DNA from 3 places in the Bradyrhizobium sp. F1.13.3 genome. Region 2 is predicted to be linked to each of the others. Evidence: predicted binding sites of a transcription regulator. Region 2 holds the regulator's gene; each other region holds the start of a gene.

Region 1 (5,550 bases), on a different contig from region 2:
CAGCAGTGGTGTCAAACCCTTACCGGCCCCAGCGTCTCGAAATGTCCGCGCTTCTGCAGCCAGGCCAGCAGCACCAGGCTCGGGATCGCCACCAGCATGCAGATCACGAAGAACAGCGGCCAACCGGTGGTATCAGCCACGAAGCCGGCGCCTGACGAGAGATAGGTCCGCCCCACCGCGGCAAGTGCGGTGAGCAGCGCATATTGCGTCGCCGTGTGCAGCGGGTTCTGGCAGAGCGCCGAAAGATAGGCGACGAAGATCACCGTGCCGATGGCGCTGGTGAAGTTCTCACAGGTGATGGCGAAGGCGAGCGCCCATTGGCTGGTACCGACGAAGGCCAGCCAGGAGAAGGAGAGGTTCGCGAGCGCCTGCACCACGCCGCCGATCCAGAGGCTGCTCGCAAGCGAATAGCGCCGCGCGACGAAGCCGCCGGCAAAACCGCCGATCAGCGTCGCAGCGAGGCCCACGCCCTTCACGATCGCCGCGTAGTCGTTGCGGGAGAAGCCGAGGTCGATCACGAACGGCGCGGTCATCGTGCCGGAGAAGGCGTCGGTGAATTTGAACAGCACGACGAAGGCGAGCGCGGCGAGCGCGTCTTTGCGCGTCAGGAATTCGGAGAAGGCGCCGATCGCCGCGTGCAGCACGCGCGCGAACGCGGTCTGCGTCTGCGTCGCGGCTTCCGCCCGCACCGACTGCTCCGGCTCGGTCGCGACCAGCGCTGTGATCGTCCCGATCAGCACCATCGCCGCCATCACCACATAGCCCCACATCCAGGCCGAGGTGCGGGTGATGCCGGTGCTCTCGAAGCCCGAGACGATGAACAGCGCGCCGGCGGTCGAGACCAGCATGCCGATGCGATAGGCCGCGACATAGGACGCCATCCCGGCGGCCTGCTCGCTCTCCGGCAGGCTCTCGACCCGGAAGGCGTCGACCACGATGTCCTGCGTCGACGAGGCCGTCGCCACCAGCAAGGCGCCGAGCGCGACATAGAACGGCGAGCGCGCGGGATCGGTCAGCGCCAGCAGCAGGATGGCGACGATCAGCAGCAATTGCGAGAACAGCAACCAGCCGCGTCGCCGCCCGAACGCGCGCGTGAACAGCGGAACATGCATCGCATCCACCAGCGGCGCCCACAGGAATTTCAGCGTGTAGGGCGTGCCGACCAGCGCAAACAGCCCGATGGTCTTGAGATCGACGCCGGATTCCCGCATCCACACCAGCAGTGTCGAGCCCGACAACGCCAGCGGCAGCCCGGACGAGAAGCCGAGGAACAGCACGATCAGCACCCGCGGTTGCAGGTAAACGGCAAGGCTGTCACGCCAGGAGGTGGGGGCCGTGCCGGAGCCGGCAGGGGAGGTCGCGTCGGGTGCGGTCATGGCAGGGTGTTAGCAGATTCTGGCCGCCACAAGTGAGGTGTCGTCGCCCGGCTTGACCGGGCGACCCAGTATCCCAGAGGCGGGAGTTATGGAGGACCCGCGATCCCCGCATAGAGATCGTTCCAATCAGGATTATCCTTCTCGATCAGCGCAATCTTCCAGGCGCGCTTCCATTTTTTCAGGCGCTTCTCGCGTTTTATCGCATTCTCGGGATCATCGAATTGCTCGAAATAGACTAGCTTCACAACGTCATATTCCTTCGTGAAGCTCTCGACTAACTGCAATTTGTGTTCGGCCACACGGCGGATGAGATCGTTCGTTACGCCAATGTAAAGCGTGCCGCCCATCTTGCTGGCGAGAATGTACACGTAGTAGCAGCGCCCGCCCATCTGCCGCCTCTGGGATACTGGGTCGCCCGGTCAAGCCGGGCGACGACAGTGTGTTCTATATTCTACTCCCCCGCCTGAAGCTTCCTCGGGAACAACTCGGCAGCACCGGTGGCCACGAGATGCGGCGCTTCCGGTGCATCGCTCTTGCTGAAATCGAGTTCTTCGATGCGTCCGGCGCGCTTCTCGATCTTGTCGGCGGAGATCAGCACCTGCCGCACGTCCTCGTTGGCGTCGGCAAAGTGCTTCTGCAATTTCAGCACGCGGTCGCGCAGGCGGCCGAGGTCGTCGCCGAGCTTGATCACTTCGGTGCGGATCTGGTCGGCGGCATCGCGCATGCGCGCGTCCTTCATGATCTGCTGCATCACCTGGATCGCCAGCATCAGTAGCGACGGCGACACCAGCACGACGCGGGCGCGATACGCCTTCTGGATCACGTCGTCGAAACCGTCATGGATCTCAGCGTAGACCGATTCCGACGGCACGAACATCAGCGCCATGTCCTGGGTCTCGCCGGCGACGAGATATTTTTCGGCAATGTCGCTGACATGCTTCATGACGTCGCCGCGCAGCCGCTGCGTGGCGATCCTCTTTTCCTCGTCGGTGCGCGCGTCATGCAGCGCGGTCATCGCTTCCAGCGGAAATTTCGCGTCGATGCAGAGTGGCCGCTGGTCGGGCAGGAACACGACGCAGTCCGGGCGCTTGCCGGTCGAAAGCGTGAACTGGAACTCGTAGGCGCCCTTCGGCAGACCGTCCTGGACGATCGCCTCCATCCGCGCCTGACCGAAGGCGCCGCGCGACTGCTTGTTGGCGAGCACGTCGCGCAGGGTCGTCACCTGTGTGGTGAGGTCGGTGAGGTTCTTGTGCGCGCTGTCGATGATGCCGAGCCGCTCGTGCAGCGCGCGCAGGCTCTCCATGGTGTTGCGGGTGGTGTGCTCCATGGATTGGCCGACCCGGTGGGTCACCGAATCCAGCCGCTCGTTGACCGCGCGTGCCATGTCGGCCTGGCGGCCGGCCAGCGTCTGGGTCATGGCGTCGACGCGCCCCGAAGCCTCGCTCTGGGCATGCAACATCTGGCTGATGCGCTCCTCGAGTTCGTCGGCGCGGATCGCGTTGGCCATCGCGAGTTCCGCGCCGCGCCGCCCGGAGCGCGCGATCACGACTGCGATCACCACCATCAGGATGAGGACCAGGGCGCCGAAGCCGATCAGCGCGTCCACGGTGCGCACCGGCCAGTCGCCGAGCATGAAAATGATCTCGTTCATGCCCCTGCTTCTAGCCGATTCGCTTGGGGGCACGAACGAATAGCGAACATTTATGGTAAACGCCCTGTTAATTTTTATGGTTAACGAAACCCGAAGTTTTATGGTTAGTGGAGGGTTAACAGGGTTCCCGGCCGGATTGACCGCATCGAACGCGCGGCTTAAATCGCGGCCATGGCCCTCAGAGAAATCATCATCCTGCCCGACAAGCAGCTGCGTCTGGTCTCCAAGCCGATCGAGAAGGTCACGCCGGAGATCCGCAAGCTTGCCGACGACATGTTCGAGACCATGTATGACGCGCCCGGCATCGGGCTCGCGGCGATCCAGATCGCGCAGCCGTTGCGGCTGATCACCATGGACCTCGCCAAGCCCGATCAGGACGGCGAGACCAAGCCCGAGCCGCGCGTCTTCATCAATCCGGAAATCATCGCCTCCTCGGAGGACCTGTCGGTCTACGAGGAAGGCTGCCTGTCGATCCCCGAATATTACGAGGAGGTCGAGCGCCCCGCGAAGGTGCGGGTGCGCTACATGGATCTCGACGGCAAGGTGCACGAGGAGGATGCTGAAGGCCTCTACGCCACCTGCATCCAGCACGAGATCGACCATCTCAACGGCGTGCTGTTCGTCGACTATCTGTCAAAGCTCAAGCGCGACCGCGTGCTGAAGAAGTTCGAGAAAGCCGCCAAGCGCGCGGAGTGAGTAGGTTCTTTCTCACCGTCATGGCCGGGCTTGACCCGGCCATCCACGCCTTGCTTGCTTTGTCGCCAAGACCGTGGATGCCCGGGACAAGCCCGGGCATGACGGAGAAACAAGCCTTACCGAGCGCCGCCACATGCCCCTCCGCCTGATCTTCATGGGCACGCCCGATTTCTCCGTGCCGACGCTGCTCGAGCTCGTCGCGCATGGCCACGAGATCGCGGCCGTGTATACGCGCGCGCCGAAGCCCGGCGGCCGCCGCGGCCTGCAATTGCAGCCGACCCCGGTGGAAGAGGCCGCGCGAAAGCTTGGCATTCCCGTGCTGACGCCGAAGACGTTGAAAACGCCGGAGGCGCTGGAAGAATTTCGTGCCTTCGACGCCGATGCGGCGGTCGTCGTCGCCTATGGCATGATCCTGCCGCAGGTGATCCTCGATGCGCCAAAGCTCGGCTGCTACAATCTGCACGCCTCGCTGCTGCCACGCTGGCGCGGTGCCGCTCCCATCAACCGCGCAATCATGGCCGGCGATGCCGAGAGCGGCGTGATGGTGATGAAGATGGATGTTGGCCTCGACACCGGCGACGTCGCCATGGCGGAACGGCTCGCGATCACGGACAACATGACCGCGGCGGATCTGCACGATCGTCTGTCCCGGCTCGGTGCCGATCTGATGGTGCGCGCCATGGCCGCGCTCGACCGCGGCGGGCTCCAGCTCAAAAAGCAGAGCGAGGACGGCGTCACCTATGCCGCCAAGATCGACAAGGCCGAAGCGCGGATCGACTGGACCAGGCCCGCGCGCAAGGTGCTGCGCCATATCCACGGCCTGTCGCCGTTTCCCGGCGCCTGGGCCGAGCTTGAGAATGCGCGGGTGAAGATCCTGCGCTGCGAGCTGGCAAAAGGCGCGGGCGCACCCGGCGAGGTGCTCGACGATCACCTCACCATCGCCTGCGGCGATGGCGCAATCCGCCTTATCGAGCTTCAGCGCGAAGGCAAGGCACGCATGCAGGCCGCGGACTTCCTGCGCGGCGTGCCGCTCAAGCCGCCGATGCGGCTGGCCTGATGCCCCGCTACAAGCTCATCATCGAATATGACGGCGCGCCGTTCTTCGGCTGGCAGGTGCAGGAGACGCTGCCCTCGGTGCAAGGCGCTTTGGAGGCTGCCGTCAAGGCGATGACCGGCGCGGATGCGCGTGTGCACGGTGCGGGCCGCACCGATGCCGGCGTGCACGCGCGCGGCCAGGTCGCGCATGTCGATATCGACAAGCAGTTTCCGCCGGGCCGTTTTCGCGACGGCTTGAACGCGCATCTGCGTCCGCATCCGGTGGCGGTGCTCGAAGCGGACATCGTGCCTGAAACGTTCGAGGCGCGCTTCTCGGCCGTGAAGCGCCACTACCGCTACCGCATCGTCAACACCCGCGCCAATCTCGCGCTCGATGCCGGCCACGCCTGGCGCGTGCCGCGCCGGCTCGACGCCGATGCGATGCATGCGGCGGCACAGCGCCTGCTCGGCAAGCACGATTTCACCACCTTCCGCGACACCGAGTGCCAGGCCAGGTCGCCGGAGAAGACGCTCGATCAGCTCGACGTGCTGCGCGACGGGCGCGAGATCACGATTCTCACTTCGGCGCGCTCGTTCCTGCACAGCCAGGTGCGCTCGATGGTGGGGTCGCTGATGTGGGTCGGCGAAGGCCGCTGGACCGCCGACGATCTCTCGGCCGCGCTCGCAGCCCGCAACCGCGCCGCCTGCGGCATCGTCGCCCCGCCGGACGGGCTGTATCTGATGCAGGTGGATTATTGATTGGGGTGAGGGCGCGCGCTCTCGCTACATCCA
Region 2 (5,550 bases):
GGTGCATCCGAGCTTTCAGATGTCGTTTGCGGCAACGCTCGGGCTGGTGGCGCTGGTGCAGATCGGCATGCCGAATTTGTTTGCCTCGCCGGACCATTCGGCGACCGCGCGCATCGCGATGTGGGGTGGCCGCGAGATTGCGATGCTGTTCATGGCTTCGCTGATTGCGGGACTTGCGACCACACCCTACGCCGCTTTCCATTTCCACCGTGTCACGCCGTTCGGTGTGCTCGCCAATCTCGGCGCGATGCCGGTGGTCTCGGCGCTGGTGATGCCGGCGGGACTGTTGGGGCTGCTTGCGGCGCCGTTCGGGCTGGACAACGTGTTCTGGTGGCTGATGGGGATCGGCATCGAGTGGATGGTCGCGGTCTCGCGCTGGGTCGCGGCTTTGCCGGGCGCGGTCGGCCGCATCCCGGCGTTCGGGATCGCGCCGCTGATCGCGGCGAGCCTGGGAATCATCGCGCTGGGCTTGTTGCGCACGCCGCTACGCTGGTCCGGCGCCCTGGTGCTGCTGGCAGCGATCCTCTGGGGACTGTCGTCCCGGCAGCCCGACATCCTGATTGCCGGGGATGGCGCGAGCGTCGCCGTGCGGGGCAGGGACGGACATCTGCACCTGATCAGGACGAGCAAGGACAGCTTTCTGCTCAAGGAATGGCTCGCTGCCGACGCGGATCCGCGCGATGCCGGCCGAGCCTCGCTGGCCGATGGCGTGTCCTGTGACGAATCCGGCTGCGTGACGCCACTGGCCGACGGGAGGCTGGTCGCGCTGGCACTGCGCGTCGACGCTCTCGCGGACGATTGCAGTCGGGCCGCGCTGGTGGTGACGACACGTCCCGCGCCGCCCGATTGCGCGGCGATGGTGGTCGATCGGCAGCGGCTCGCCAGCCAGAGCGCGCTGGCGCTGACGCAGCGTGGTGAGGGTTTTGTGGTTCAGGCGGTGAGGGCGAGAGGCACGAGCCGCCCCTGGTTACCGACCGGCGCCGGCGAGGGTGATTTCGACGGCAGCCTTGCGCCTAAGACGACCGCGCCCCGCACCAAGGACGCAACGCCGGCGGAGACCGACTTGCAGGCCGACGATTGATCGGATCGGTTACAAGTACCAGGCCAGCACGGCGTCGAGCCTGGAATTGCCGATGACCGGCAGGGCCACCATCCGGCTCAGTCCGGCTGTGCAGGCTTCGAAACCGGCGACCGAGCCGTCATGCGCGAGCTCATTGTTGAGCGCGGGCATGCCGGTCGCCCAGGCCCCGCCGATGCTGCCTTCGCCTCTGGCAATGGATTTTTCCGCATAGAGCGCGGCAAGGTCGGTCTGCGCGCTGCAATCGCCGGCGCGGAACACCAGTGCCGAGTGGGTCTCGTTCGGGATCCAGATCTCGAAGCGTCGCGCAATCGGCGTGGCCTGCGCGGAGAGGAATGTCAGGACCCAGGTCTGGTCCGTGCCGGTCCGATAGGGCACGCCGACGCCGCAATTGATCCCGACCTTGGCTGCGTCCTCCCAGCGCAGAAAACTCCTGGCGTCGTGCAGGTCCTTGATGATCAGCGGCAGCCCCGCCTTCCAGGTGCGGCCAGGCAGGCCAAAGCCGCGAGGAAATTTAGTGTGGCGGGAGTTGAATTCGAACATGTCGGCGGTGCCATAATAGCCATCGACGAGCCCCATCTCGTGGGAGGCATCTGGGTCGTTGTGCCAAAGCTCGATCGCCCCGACATGCGCTTCGTCGTCGCCGCAGAATAGCACCATGACGGCTTGCAGGAATTCACCCGCAAACACCGGCACCGCGACGCCGCAGGTGAGGCCGGCCGCGAGCGCCTGATCGGTCCGTTTGAAATAGGAGTTGGCGAATTTGGTGAGGATCACGGGGTGGCCCGCGGCCCAAGCCTTGCCCGGAAGTCCCTCGTCATACCCGAAGTGCAGCTCTTCGCTGACGGCCTTGAACGCGGACAGCCCTTCGTCGTAGAGGCCGCCACCAAACTCCAGCCGCATGCGCGTCCGATCGGGCACCCAGAGTTCAACGACGCGAAGGAAGGTTTTCATCGAGCGTGTCCGCCGTCTCAAGCCCTGACAGCATCGGTCATTTGGCTGCGAAGCGGACGTTCAAACTTCAGGCAGGGCGGCTCAAACTTCGTGCGGCGGAGAGGTGCAACTGCTTGGTCCATCCGATTGGATTTCGCGGACGCAAGCCACACCATCTCGCCGGCCGCGGCCGGCGATGGCAATTCAATCCTGACCCCCGACCTCGTAGCCGGAGGCGGCTGTGTCAGCCGATCGGCAGGTGCGTGACGGTCGGCTGCCGGTCGGCGATAATCTGCACCTTGTGCTCGCGCTCGGCGACCGACTGAGTTACCGGCAGCTGCAGCACGGTCGCGCGCTGGCCTTCGACGAGCTGCGTCACCAGCACATATTTACCGTCGGGGAATTCGATCGCGTCATGATGGCGGTCGGGAATGTGCGGATCCATCTTGCCGAACTTACCCACGCGGGAATTGATCGTGCGTGTCCAGATCCAGCGATTGTCGTAGCGGACGTCGTCGGCGAAGGCGAGCTCCGTTCCTGGCAGCAGGCAGACGGCAACAGACGGATCGGCTGCGGAGGCGAAGCCGCGCGTCGAGGTGCCGCGGAAGCTTGTCGTGACGATCGTCTCGCCGACTTCGGCGGGGCGCGACGCGACGGCATGCAGGCTGTAGTCACACATCGGGTGCTCCTCATGCTGGGATAGCTACCCGCGTCTCTTATCGAGGCGCAGGCCTCTATCAGAGTGGAAGCACGAACGCTCTGCTTGGTTATGGGCAAATCTGCGGCTGGCTTCTGCAAGCCGCGATCACATTATCTTTCCCGAATTCAATAGGAACAAAGCCCGTTGCGATGCATTCGGGAGGCGCATGCGCGAATATTGCCGGCTTGGCTGCAGCGGTCGAACTTGATCGCTGGCCGGTGTTTCCTCGAACACTTGAGCCGCGAAGCGGTGCTGTTTGAAGCCGTGCTGTTTCGTTGGCGTCGTGAGGAGCCAGCCCCGGAGGAGGGGCCGGATAGTCTGTGCAGAACCAGAACGACTATCCAGCCGGAGCGGACGATGATCCGCTCCAATCTCTGACCGGCGATGCCGGTGGAAGCGCGCGAGGCGCCAAGCACTTCCGGTATGAAGCACTTCCGGTATCAGTACTTCCGGTAAAGCCCGATCAGCTTGCCCTGAATCTTCACCCGGTTGGGCGGCAGGATGCGGACCTCATAGGCCGCGTTGGCGGGCTCGAGCGCGATCGATGCACCGCGACGGCGGAAGCGCTTCAGCGTCGCTTCCTCGTCGTCGATCAGCGCCACCACGATGTCGCCGGTATCGGCGCTCTCGTTGCGCTGGATCAGTGCCATGTCGCCGTCAAGAATGCCGGCCTCGACCATGGAATCGCCGCGCACTTCGAGCGCGTAATGCTCGCCCGAGCCGAGCATGTCAGGCGGTACGCTGATGGTATGGCTGCGGGTCTGCAACGCCTCGATCGGCGTGCCGGCCGCGATGCGGCCCATCACCGGCACCGCAACGGGACGCTCGCCCTCGTCAGCCGGCAGGCTGGAGCTCGCACGCACCTTGCCGAGATTGCCCTCGATGACGCTCGGCGTGAAGCCGCGCCGGCTGCCTGCGGCTGCCTGGAGCTCCGGCAGCTTAATGACTTCAATCGCACGGGCGCGGTTGGGCAGGCGTCGGATGAAGCCACGCTCCTCGAGCGCCGTGATCAGGCGATGGATGCCCGACTTCGAGCGCAGGTCGAGCGCATCCTTCATCTCGTCGAAGGAAGGCGGCACGCCACTTTCCTTCAGACGTTCACTGATGAACCGCAGAAGCTCGTATTGTTTGCGCGTTAACATCTCGACCAAAGTCCCCCGGTTGATGTCGTCCGATTCCGAGACGCTGAATTCGGCTATATGCCGCTACATGCTCGAAACAAATCATGAACGGACACTATATGTTCGATACATGTTCCGCAACTGCTTAATTTACCGTGAACAGAGCAAAGTTCGCGGAACGCGCGTTGCCGAGGCGCTCAGACGGGGAGCCGCAATACTTCGCAAGCCGTGCCGGCTTCGGCCTTCGGCGCAAACGGAGCGCGCACGAGAAGTACCTGTGCTGCAGCGAGATTCGCAAGCAGCGAAGAATCCTGATGGTTGACGGGAAGAACGACGCGTGTGCCGTCGTCACGCTCCTCCAGATGCGCGCGCAGATAGTCCTCGCGCTGGTCGTTGGCGCCGACGTCGCGGCCGAGCACGGCGCTTTCACGGCGATGGTGAATCACAGAACGGCCAGACAGGGCGCGAATCAGAGGCACCAGGAACAGGAAAGCGCACACGTAGGACGACACGGGATTGCCCGGCAGGCCGATCACACCCATTGTGCCGAGCCGACCGTGCATCATCGGCTTGCCTGGCCGCATCGCGATTTTCCAGAACGCCATCGCGATGCCTTCGTCCCTCAGTGCCTGCTGGACCAGATCGTGGTCGCCGACCGATGCGCCGCCGGTCGTGATCAGGATGTCGGCGCCGCTCTCGCGGGCGCGGCGGATGCCGGCGGTGGTGGCCTCCAGCGTGTCGGCGGCAATACCGAGGTCGATGGTCTCGGCGCCCTCCCTGCGGGCGAGTGCGTGCAGGGCGTAGCCGTTGGAATAGACGATCTGGCCGTGACCGGGCGTGGTGCCCGGCATCACCAGCTCGTCGCCGGTGGCGAGAATCGCGACCTTCGGACGCCTGAAAACGGCAAGGTGCGGATGGTTCATCCCGGCGGCGAGCGCGAGGTCGCGCTCGGTGAGACGGCTTCCCTTGCGCAGGAGCACGTCGCCCTCGCGGAAATCGACGCCGGCGGGACGGATGTGCCGTCCGGCGATCGCGGCTTCCTTGATCGTGATACGCTTGCCGGCGGCGACCGTGTCCTCCTGGATCACGACGGCGTCCGCGCCACCGGGAACGACGCCGCCGGTGAAGATCCGCACGGCCTCGCCGGCGCCGACCGTCCCCGCGAACGGTCGGCCTGCCGCGACTTCGCCGATGACGGTGAGCTCCGAATCGATCGTCGCGGCATCGGCCGCGCGCACCGCGTAGCCGTCCATCGCGGACATCGCCTGCGGCGGCTGCGTACGTCGCGCCGCGACGTCACGCGCGAGCACGCGATGGTAGGCCTCGTCGAGGGAAATCATGTCTTCCGGCAGCGGCTCTGCACCCGCCAGCACTGCGGCAAGCGCGTCAGAAACCGGCATCAAGGCCACGGCGAAAACTCCTGCTCGGCACGTTCGGGCGAATGTTCCGCAAGTCTTCTAGCCGAGCGCGGGCGCGGAGGCAAAAACGGCTGAACGGGCGCAGTCATTCCCGCCGCTTCATGTTGTTCCGGAAGCCGGGATCAAGCGCGTCGCGCCATGATCCGAAGGAGGTTACAGATCGGCAGGATAGTGGTCATGGTAAGACGAGAACGACGTGCGCCCCCCGGCCTGTATCGATCAGCTCCCTGCCTGCCCGGGAGTTACGTCGGGCGCCTTGGGTCCTTGATCCTTGTCGGGTAGCGGATCGGCTTGGGATTT
Region 3 (5,550 bases), on a different contig from region 2:
GCAGGCCTCCCACAGCCGTTCCACCGCGTCCTTGCCATGTGCGACATCGCGCACCTCGGCGTCGCGGGCGGCGTGGTCGAGCACGCGCATGTCCACGGCGATGGGCGCGCGCGTCAGCGCCTCGTGACCGGGGGCCAGGTTCAGCGAGACCTGGAGCGCGCCGAGGGAGGCAAAATCCAGCTTCGAATTGCGCCATTGCAAAACCTTCACGGGATCGAAGGTGTGGTTCTGCAGCGCATTGACGAGTTCGGGCTCGAACGGCGCGCAGCGGCCGGTGGTGCCGAAGGTGCCGTTGCGGGTGGCGCGGCCGGCGCGGCCGGCGATCTGGCCGAATTCGGACGGCGTCAGGCGGCGGAACTGGTAGCCGTCGAACTTGCGGTCGGAGGCAAAGGCGACGTGGTCGACGTCGAGATTGAGGCCCATGCCGACGGCGTCGGTGGCGACGAGGTAATCGACCTCGCCGTTCTGGAACATCGCGACCTGCGCGTTGCGGGTGCGCGGCGACAGTGAGCCCAGCACCACGGCGGCGCCGCCATGCTGGCGGCGGATCAGCTCGGCGATGGCGTAGACCTCGTCGGCCGAGAAGGCGACGATGGCGGTGCGGCGCGGCTGCCGCGTGATCTTGCGGTCGCCGGCGAATTCCAGCTGCGACAGCCGCGGCCGCGTGATCATGGAAACGCCCGGCAGCAGCCGCTCGATGATCGGTCGCATGGTCGCAGCGCCCAGCAGCAGCGTCTCGTCGCGGCCGCGGCGGTTGAGGATGCGATCGGTGAAGACGTGGCCGCGTTCCAGATCAGATGCAATCTGCACCTCGTCGACGGCGAGGAACGAGACGTCGAGATCGCGCGGCATCGCCTCGACGGTCGAGACCCAGTAGCGCGGCGATTTCGGCTTGATCTTCTCCTCGCCGGTCACCAGCGCGACGGCATCGGGGCCGACCCGCGCGGCGATCTTGTTGTAGACCTCGCGCGCCAGCAGGCGCAGCGGCAGCCCGATCATGCCGGAGGGATGCGCGAGCATCCGCTCAATGGCGAGATGGGTCTTGCCGGTGTTGGTGGGACCAAGCACCGCAGTGACGCCGGCGCCGGGAAGCCGATCGGAAGCGAAGGGGGAGGAGGAAAAAAGCATCTGGGGGATTAGGTAATGGCGATTGGGGCGAATGTCAGTGCTGTTTTGGGGCGGTGGCGCGAAGGGCTGGCCTCACACACTGCTGTCATCGCCCGGCTCGACCGGGCGATCCAGTATTCCAGAGGCGGCGCAGATCAAACCGAGAGGGCGCGGCGTACTGGATGCCCCGGTCAAGCCGGGGCATGACAGCGGAGAATGCGGCGCCCCTCCCCAGATCCCGCGCAACTGTCTCACTTTGCGACGCTTTTCCCGTTGGCTTTAAGCTTCGGAACGAGTTGAGAACGAATCGCGGCCGAATCGCTGACTCCCCCTTTGAGTCCTGTTCCGTTCACGCAAGATGTCGCGGGAGGCTTATTGGGTTCGCACTAGATGGAGTTTTGGCCCGCCGCACAAGCGACGTTTCGGTGGCGGATTCGTTAAAGCTGGGGACGGCGCGGAGTCGAATCAGAATCGGGGAGGAGTCAAATGGATTCCCGTCCTCGCCCCCCCTCCAAACAAAAAGCGCGAAAACAACCCCATGCACAGTAGGCATGTCGTTGAAATCATTCGTGTTTATTTTGCCAAAAAGGGGAGTTCGGCGCGGGACGCCAGCCCTACTGAGTCTTCGCCACCCTGGGCGGCTGCGCCGTGGTGATGAAGCTGGTGGCTTCCAGCATGGCCGGCCCGAGCGGGGTCGGCACTTTCAGCCAGAACGGGACCAGGATGCGCGTGCCGGCGATCGGCGCGAACGCGACCTCGATGTTGCGCTGGGCGGCGAGATATTTGATCACCGGACGGTCGGGGATGTAGCCGGCGATGGGCACGAAATACAGCGAGCAGACCACGACCTGGCCGTGATAGCCCTTTTCCGCCTTGACGTTTTCCATGCGCTTGAAATCGAGCTTGAGCTCGTAGCGCATGCGGCCGTCGAACACGGCGGCGCTGCCGTGGCAGGCGTCCGCCGACAGCACGTCGCCGGTGCCGGATACGCGCACCAGCGAGGCCGTCATCGGATCCCAGACGCCGCGGCGATGCGCGTCGGTGACGACGATGCGGTCTGGATCGACCGGCGGCTCCGGCAGGATGGCAAAATCCTTCACATTGCCCTTGTCGAGCGTGATGCGGATCTCTTCGGTCTTCTTCGAGGTGGTGGTGGAGGCCTGGTAGCCGGTCGCGACCAGCGCGCCGTTGACCACGCGGCCCTGCGAGGCGCCGGTGCCGGACCCGCCCGCGAACGATTTCAAAAGCCCCGAGGTGCCGCCGGAGGCCGCGGCCGCGAACACGTCGTCCTGGATGTCGATGTTCCAGGCGCCCTTGCCGACCGGAATGCCCGCCAGCGTCGCCTCGTATTGCGCCTCGAGCTTGCCTTGCGCCGCCGCGGGCTCCGCCGCCCACGCCAAGACCAGCCCGAAAAGGGCCACCATGACCCAGCGGCCGGCAGAGCGCGGATGACTTGCGCGCCGCTCCGCTGAGCGCAGCTCATTTGGGCGCAGCTCATTTGGACGCAGACTTGGCGCAAGATGAGGCGTTGTGAGCACGAAACAATCCAATCGGGGCGCGAACGGTTGTTACTTAAGCGAAAAACCGCGCCAGGCAATGTGTCCGGGCCTATCGGCGTCCGGAACTCCACTGGACTCTTCGGGCGCGAATACGCCCTTTATGTGATGGTAAGGCGCGATAATCATTGCCGTTTTGGTGATCGGGGCGGGTCAGAAGCGCGCACCTCTCTCCTCCCTTTCCACTGTCATGCCCCGGCTTGACCGGGGCATCCAGTACGCCGCGGCCCCTCTGGTCAGCCGTACCGTCTCGGAGTACTGGATCGCCCGGTCCCGGCTCCGCCAAGGCTACGCCGAGGCCCACACGGGTGCTCGGCCCGCCGAAGCTTCAGCGAAGGCGGCAAGGCGGGCGATGACACCGCTTTATGCCGCTCGAGATCCCGGTTTCGCGCTCTCGCGCGCCCACATTGCGCAAGCGCGCAATGGGGGAACGACGGGCCAAAAACGGCCCGTCGCCTTGACGTCCCGCCGCTTCCCCCCTATACGTCCGCCCGCTCCCTGCAAGGACAGAGAATTTGCCCGTGGCGCCCCGAATGGCGGCCGCACATCGTTGGGAAAGATTGAGGATTTTGCCATGTCTCGCCGCTGCGAATTGACGGCCAAGGGCCCCCAGGTCGGCCACACGGTCAGCCACTCCAACATCAAGACCAAGCGCCGCTTCCTGCCGAACCTGGTCAACGTGACCTTCATCAGCGAAGCGCTGGGCCGCAACGTGCGCCTGCGCGTCTCCACCAACGCGATCAAGAGCGTCGACCACAATGGCGGCCTCGATCCCTTCCTGCTCAAGGCCAAGGCGGCCGTGCTGTCGCCGCGCGCCCTCGAGCTGAAGCGCGCCATCCAGAAGAAGGTCGGCCCGACTCCCGCGCCGGAGAAGAAGGCGAGCTAAGAATTTTCGAATTGGGCGAGGGCTTGCGTCGGGTGGCGTAGGCTGAGCCGGAAGAGTTTTGCATTGCGGCCGGATCGGAAGATCCGGCCGTTTTTGTTTGCGATGCAACGTGAGCGCGGGGCGTGGATAGTCTGAAAGACTAGCTATCATTTAGGTTGCAGATCTGAAATTCGCTATCTTTCCGCCGCTGAGTTCTAGCCATGACTATCAAACCACCCCTCTTGGGCCAACTAAACCAAGGATCAATTTTCTCCTTTGCAAGGGCCGAACGGTATCCAAAATGTAGAGTTGACGGCATCGTTCTCACAGCGCGATGCGACCTTGAGCAGGACAAGTACAACGTTCTCAATTATGCGCCCATTGTCTCGCTTGCGGACTGGTTACGAGTAGATGGCTATGAACTAATCGTGTCGAGAATAGCCAGTGACCTTTCGTCGAGAACAGAATCTGCTCTAAAGACTATCGAACTAGCGGTATTGCTGGGCGAAGTACCCGGAGCCAACGTCTCAGCGTCTCTTAGAATCACATCACATGGCGAAGGCGTCTTCTTTGTGGGGCGCAAATTATCTCAAGAAAGTCGATATCTGGTCATCGATGAAGAGCAGTCGGGACTTATCTGGCGCAGAAGGCGCACACGTGACGGCTATGACGCAGTGCTGGTTGACGAGACGCATTTATTCAACATCAATGAGCTTCAGCTATTTCATTATTTTACCCGCCTGGAAGGGCCGCACCCTATCGCTTACTCGGTAGATAAATCCCAAGCCGTAGGAGACAGAGGGTGGAGTACCGAAGATATCGCAAACACGTTGGCGGATTCTCGCGGCATCCACGCGGATGAGCAAAGCGAAGTCGTTCGTACGGTATTCAGATCTTCGCCTGATATCGTAAATCTAGCGTTTGCCATTCTGTCCTCTGGGGCGACGCTTTTTACTAATTTCGATAATCCGATGGAAGCCGCAGCATCTGGCTTCACCGAAGTAGACGAACGACTTTGCTCTGAGCCGATCTACTACCATGTTGCAAATGAGCAGGCGTTGATTGCTGGAACGTTCGAGCGCGCCGAGATACTTCAAAGAGAACTTGGGTGTCGCCGGAGCGATATTTTGATCGTCAGTCTGAGCAAGGCTCTTGTGACCGAACTTACCGATTACGCGAAGGGTCGAAATAAGCCTACCCTTCTCTTGACTAAACGAGGCGACGCTAGCGCCGTGGGCGCCGCACGCGAGGCTGCACAGTGGGTCGTAGGTCACGCGGATTTCGTTGGAGGACTTGAGTTTCACGCCGCAATCATTGTGGGGGTTGACGGCGGCCGCGTCCCTCCAACGGCGGACAACGAAAACTTCAGCAGCAAGAGCTTTCTTTCCTATGTCTCACACAACCGATTATACGTCGCCGTCAGTCGCGCACGCTACCGGGTCGAGTTGCTAGGAGAGAAAGCTCGGGGGCCCAGTCGACTAATTGCGTCAGCCATCGAAAATGGGCTTCTCAAAGAGCTTGACCTTGAGGTTTAGATCGGTCGAACGATATTCCTCTTCCTTTCCGAGGTGACCGCGCCGATAGCGCCATCGGGAGAGGTATGCGGTTGAGCCGAACCGCAACATTCGACCACAAATCCAGGCCCAAAATCCTCGTGAACTGCTGACCGCGCCTGCAACGACACCTCGAAGGACATCTCCAAACGTCCTGAAACTCTATCGCTGCCCACGCAAGGACGGCGAGGACGCAGCCGACAGATGATGTCACCATCCTGGGGCATGGTGACGAAGGAAACGACGTGGCACCTGATCAAGGCAAAAGGTCCGATCTGGCTGGCTGGGGCCACCGGCTCCAAGCTAAATGATAGGAGACCGTCTATCGCATCAAGAGCTCTAACCCCGAAAATCAATGCTCCGCAGCACGATCCCCGGCGGCGTGCCTTCGAACTCCGTCGCCTGATATTTGCGTCCGGTGCAGGCTTCGATGCGTTCGCGCAGGCGCGTGAACTGCTCTTCGCGCTCG

What was found. The regulator LexA, encoded in region 2, represses DNA repair genes until DNA is damaged. The targets are predictions, from matches to a motif close to TGTTCNNNNTGTGTTCNG.
Region 1: ABIB66_RS05230 (DNA recombination protein RmuC) is a predicted target of LexA. The motif match lies at 3,059-3,076, and genes of this name have one in related genera.
Region 3: ABIB66_RS34745 (helicase-related protein) is a predicted target of LexA. The motif match lies at 1,395-1,412, and genes of this name have one in related genera.

What each region holds. Positions count from the first base shown of each region.
Region 1 is NZ_JBEPRI010000002.1:83,708-89,257, reverse strand. Features, by position in the region: gene ABIB66_RS05240 (AmpG family muropeptide MFS transporter) at 12-1,376, opposite strand; gene ABIB66_RS05235 (GIY-YIG nuclease family protein) at 1,463-1,765, opposite strand; gene ABIB66_RS05230 (DNA recombination protein RmuC) at 1,828-3,027, opposite strand; gene def (peptide deformylase) at 3,199-3,723, shown strand; gene fmt (methionyl-tRNA formyltransferase) at 3,857-4,780, shown strand; gene truA (tRNA pseudouridine(38-40) synthase TruA) at 4,780-5,517, shown strand.
Region 2 is NZ_JBEPRI010000007.1:156,206-161,755, reverse strand. Features, by position in the region: partial or broken gene ABIB66_RS20445 (ComEC/Rec2 family competence protein) at 1-1,081, shown strand, start outside; gene ABIB66_RS20440 (GAF domain-containing protein) at 1,091-2,032, opposite strand; gene ABIB66_RS20435 (hypothetical protein) at 2,256-2,690, opposite strand; gene lexA (transcriptional repressor LexA) at 3,152-3,853, opposite strand; gene ABIB66_RS20425 (molybdopterin molybdotransferase MoeA) at 4,030-5,241, opposite strand; gene ABIB66_RS20420 (hypothetical protein) at 5,470-5,550, opposite strand, start outside.
Region 3 is NZ_JBEPRI010000018.1:25,332-30,881, forward strand. Features, by position in the region: gene ABIB66_RS34745 (helicase-related protein) at 1-1,128, opposite strand, end outside; gene ABIB66_RS34750 (DUF3108 domain-containing protein) at 1,722-2,531, opposite strand; gene rpmB (50S ribosomal protein L28) at 3,238-3,549, shown strand; gene ABIB66_RS34760 (DEAD/DEAH box helicase) at 3,750-5,063, shown strand; gene ABIB66_RS34765 (DUF1488 family protein) at 5,421-5,550, opposite strand, start outside.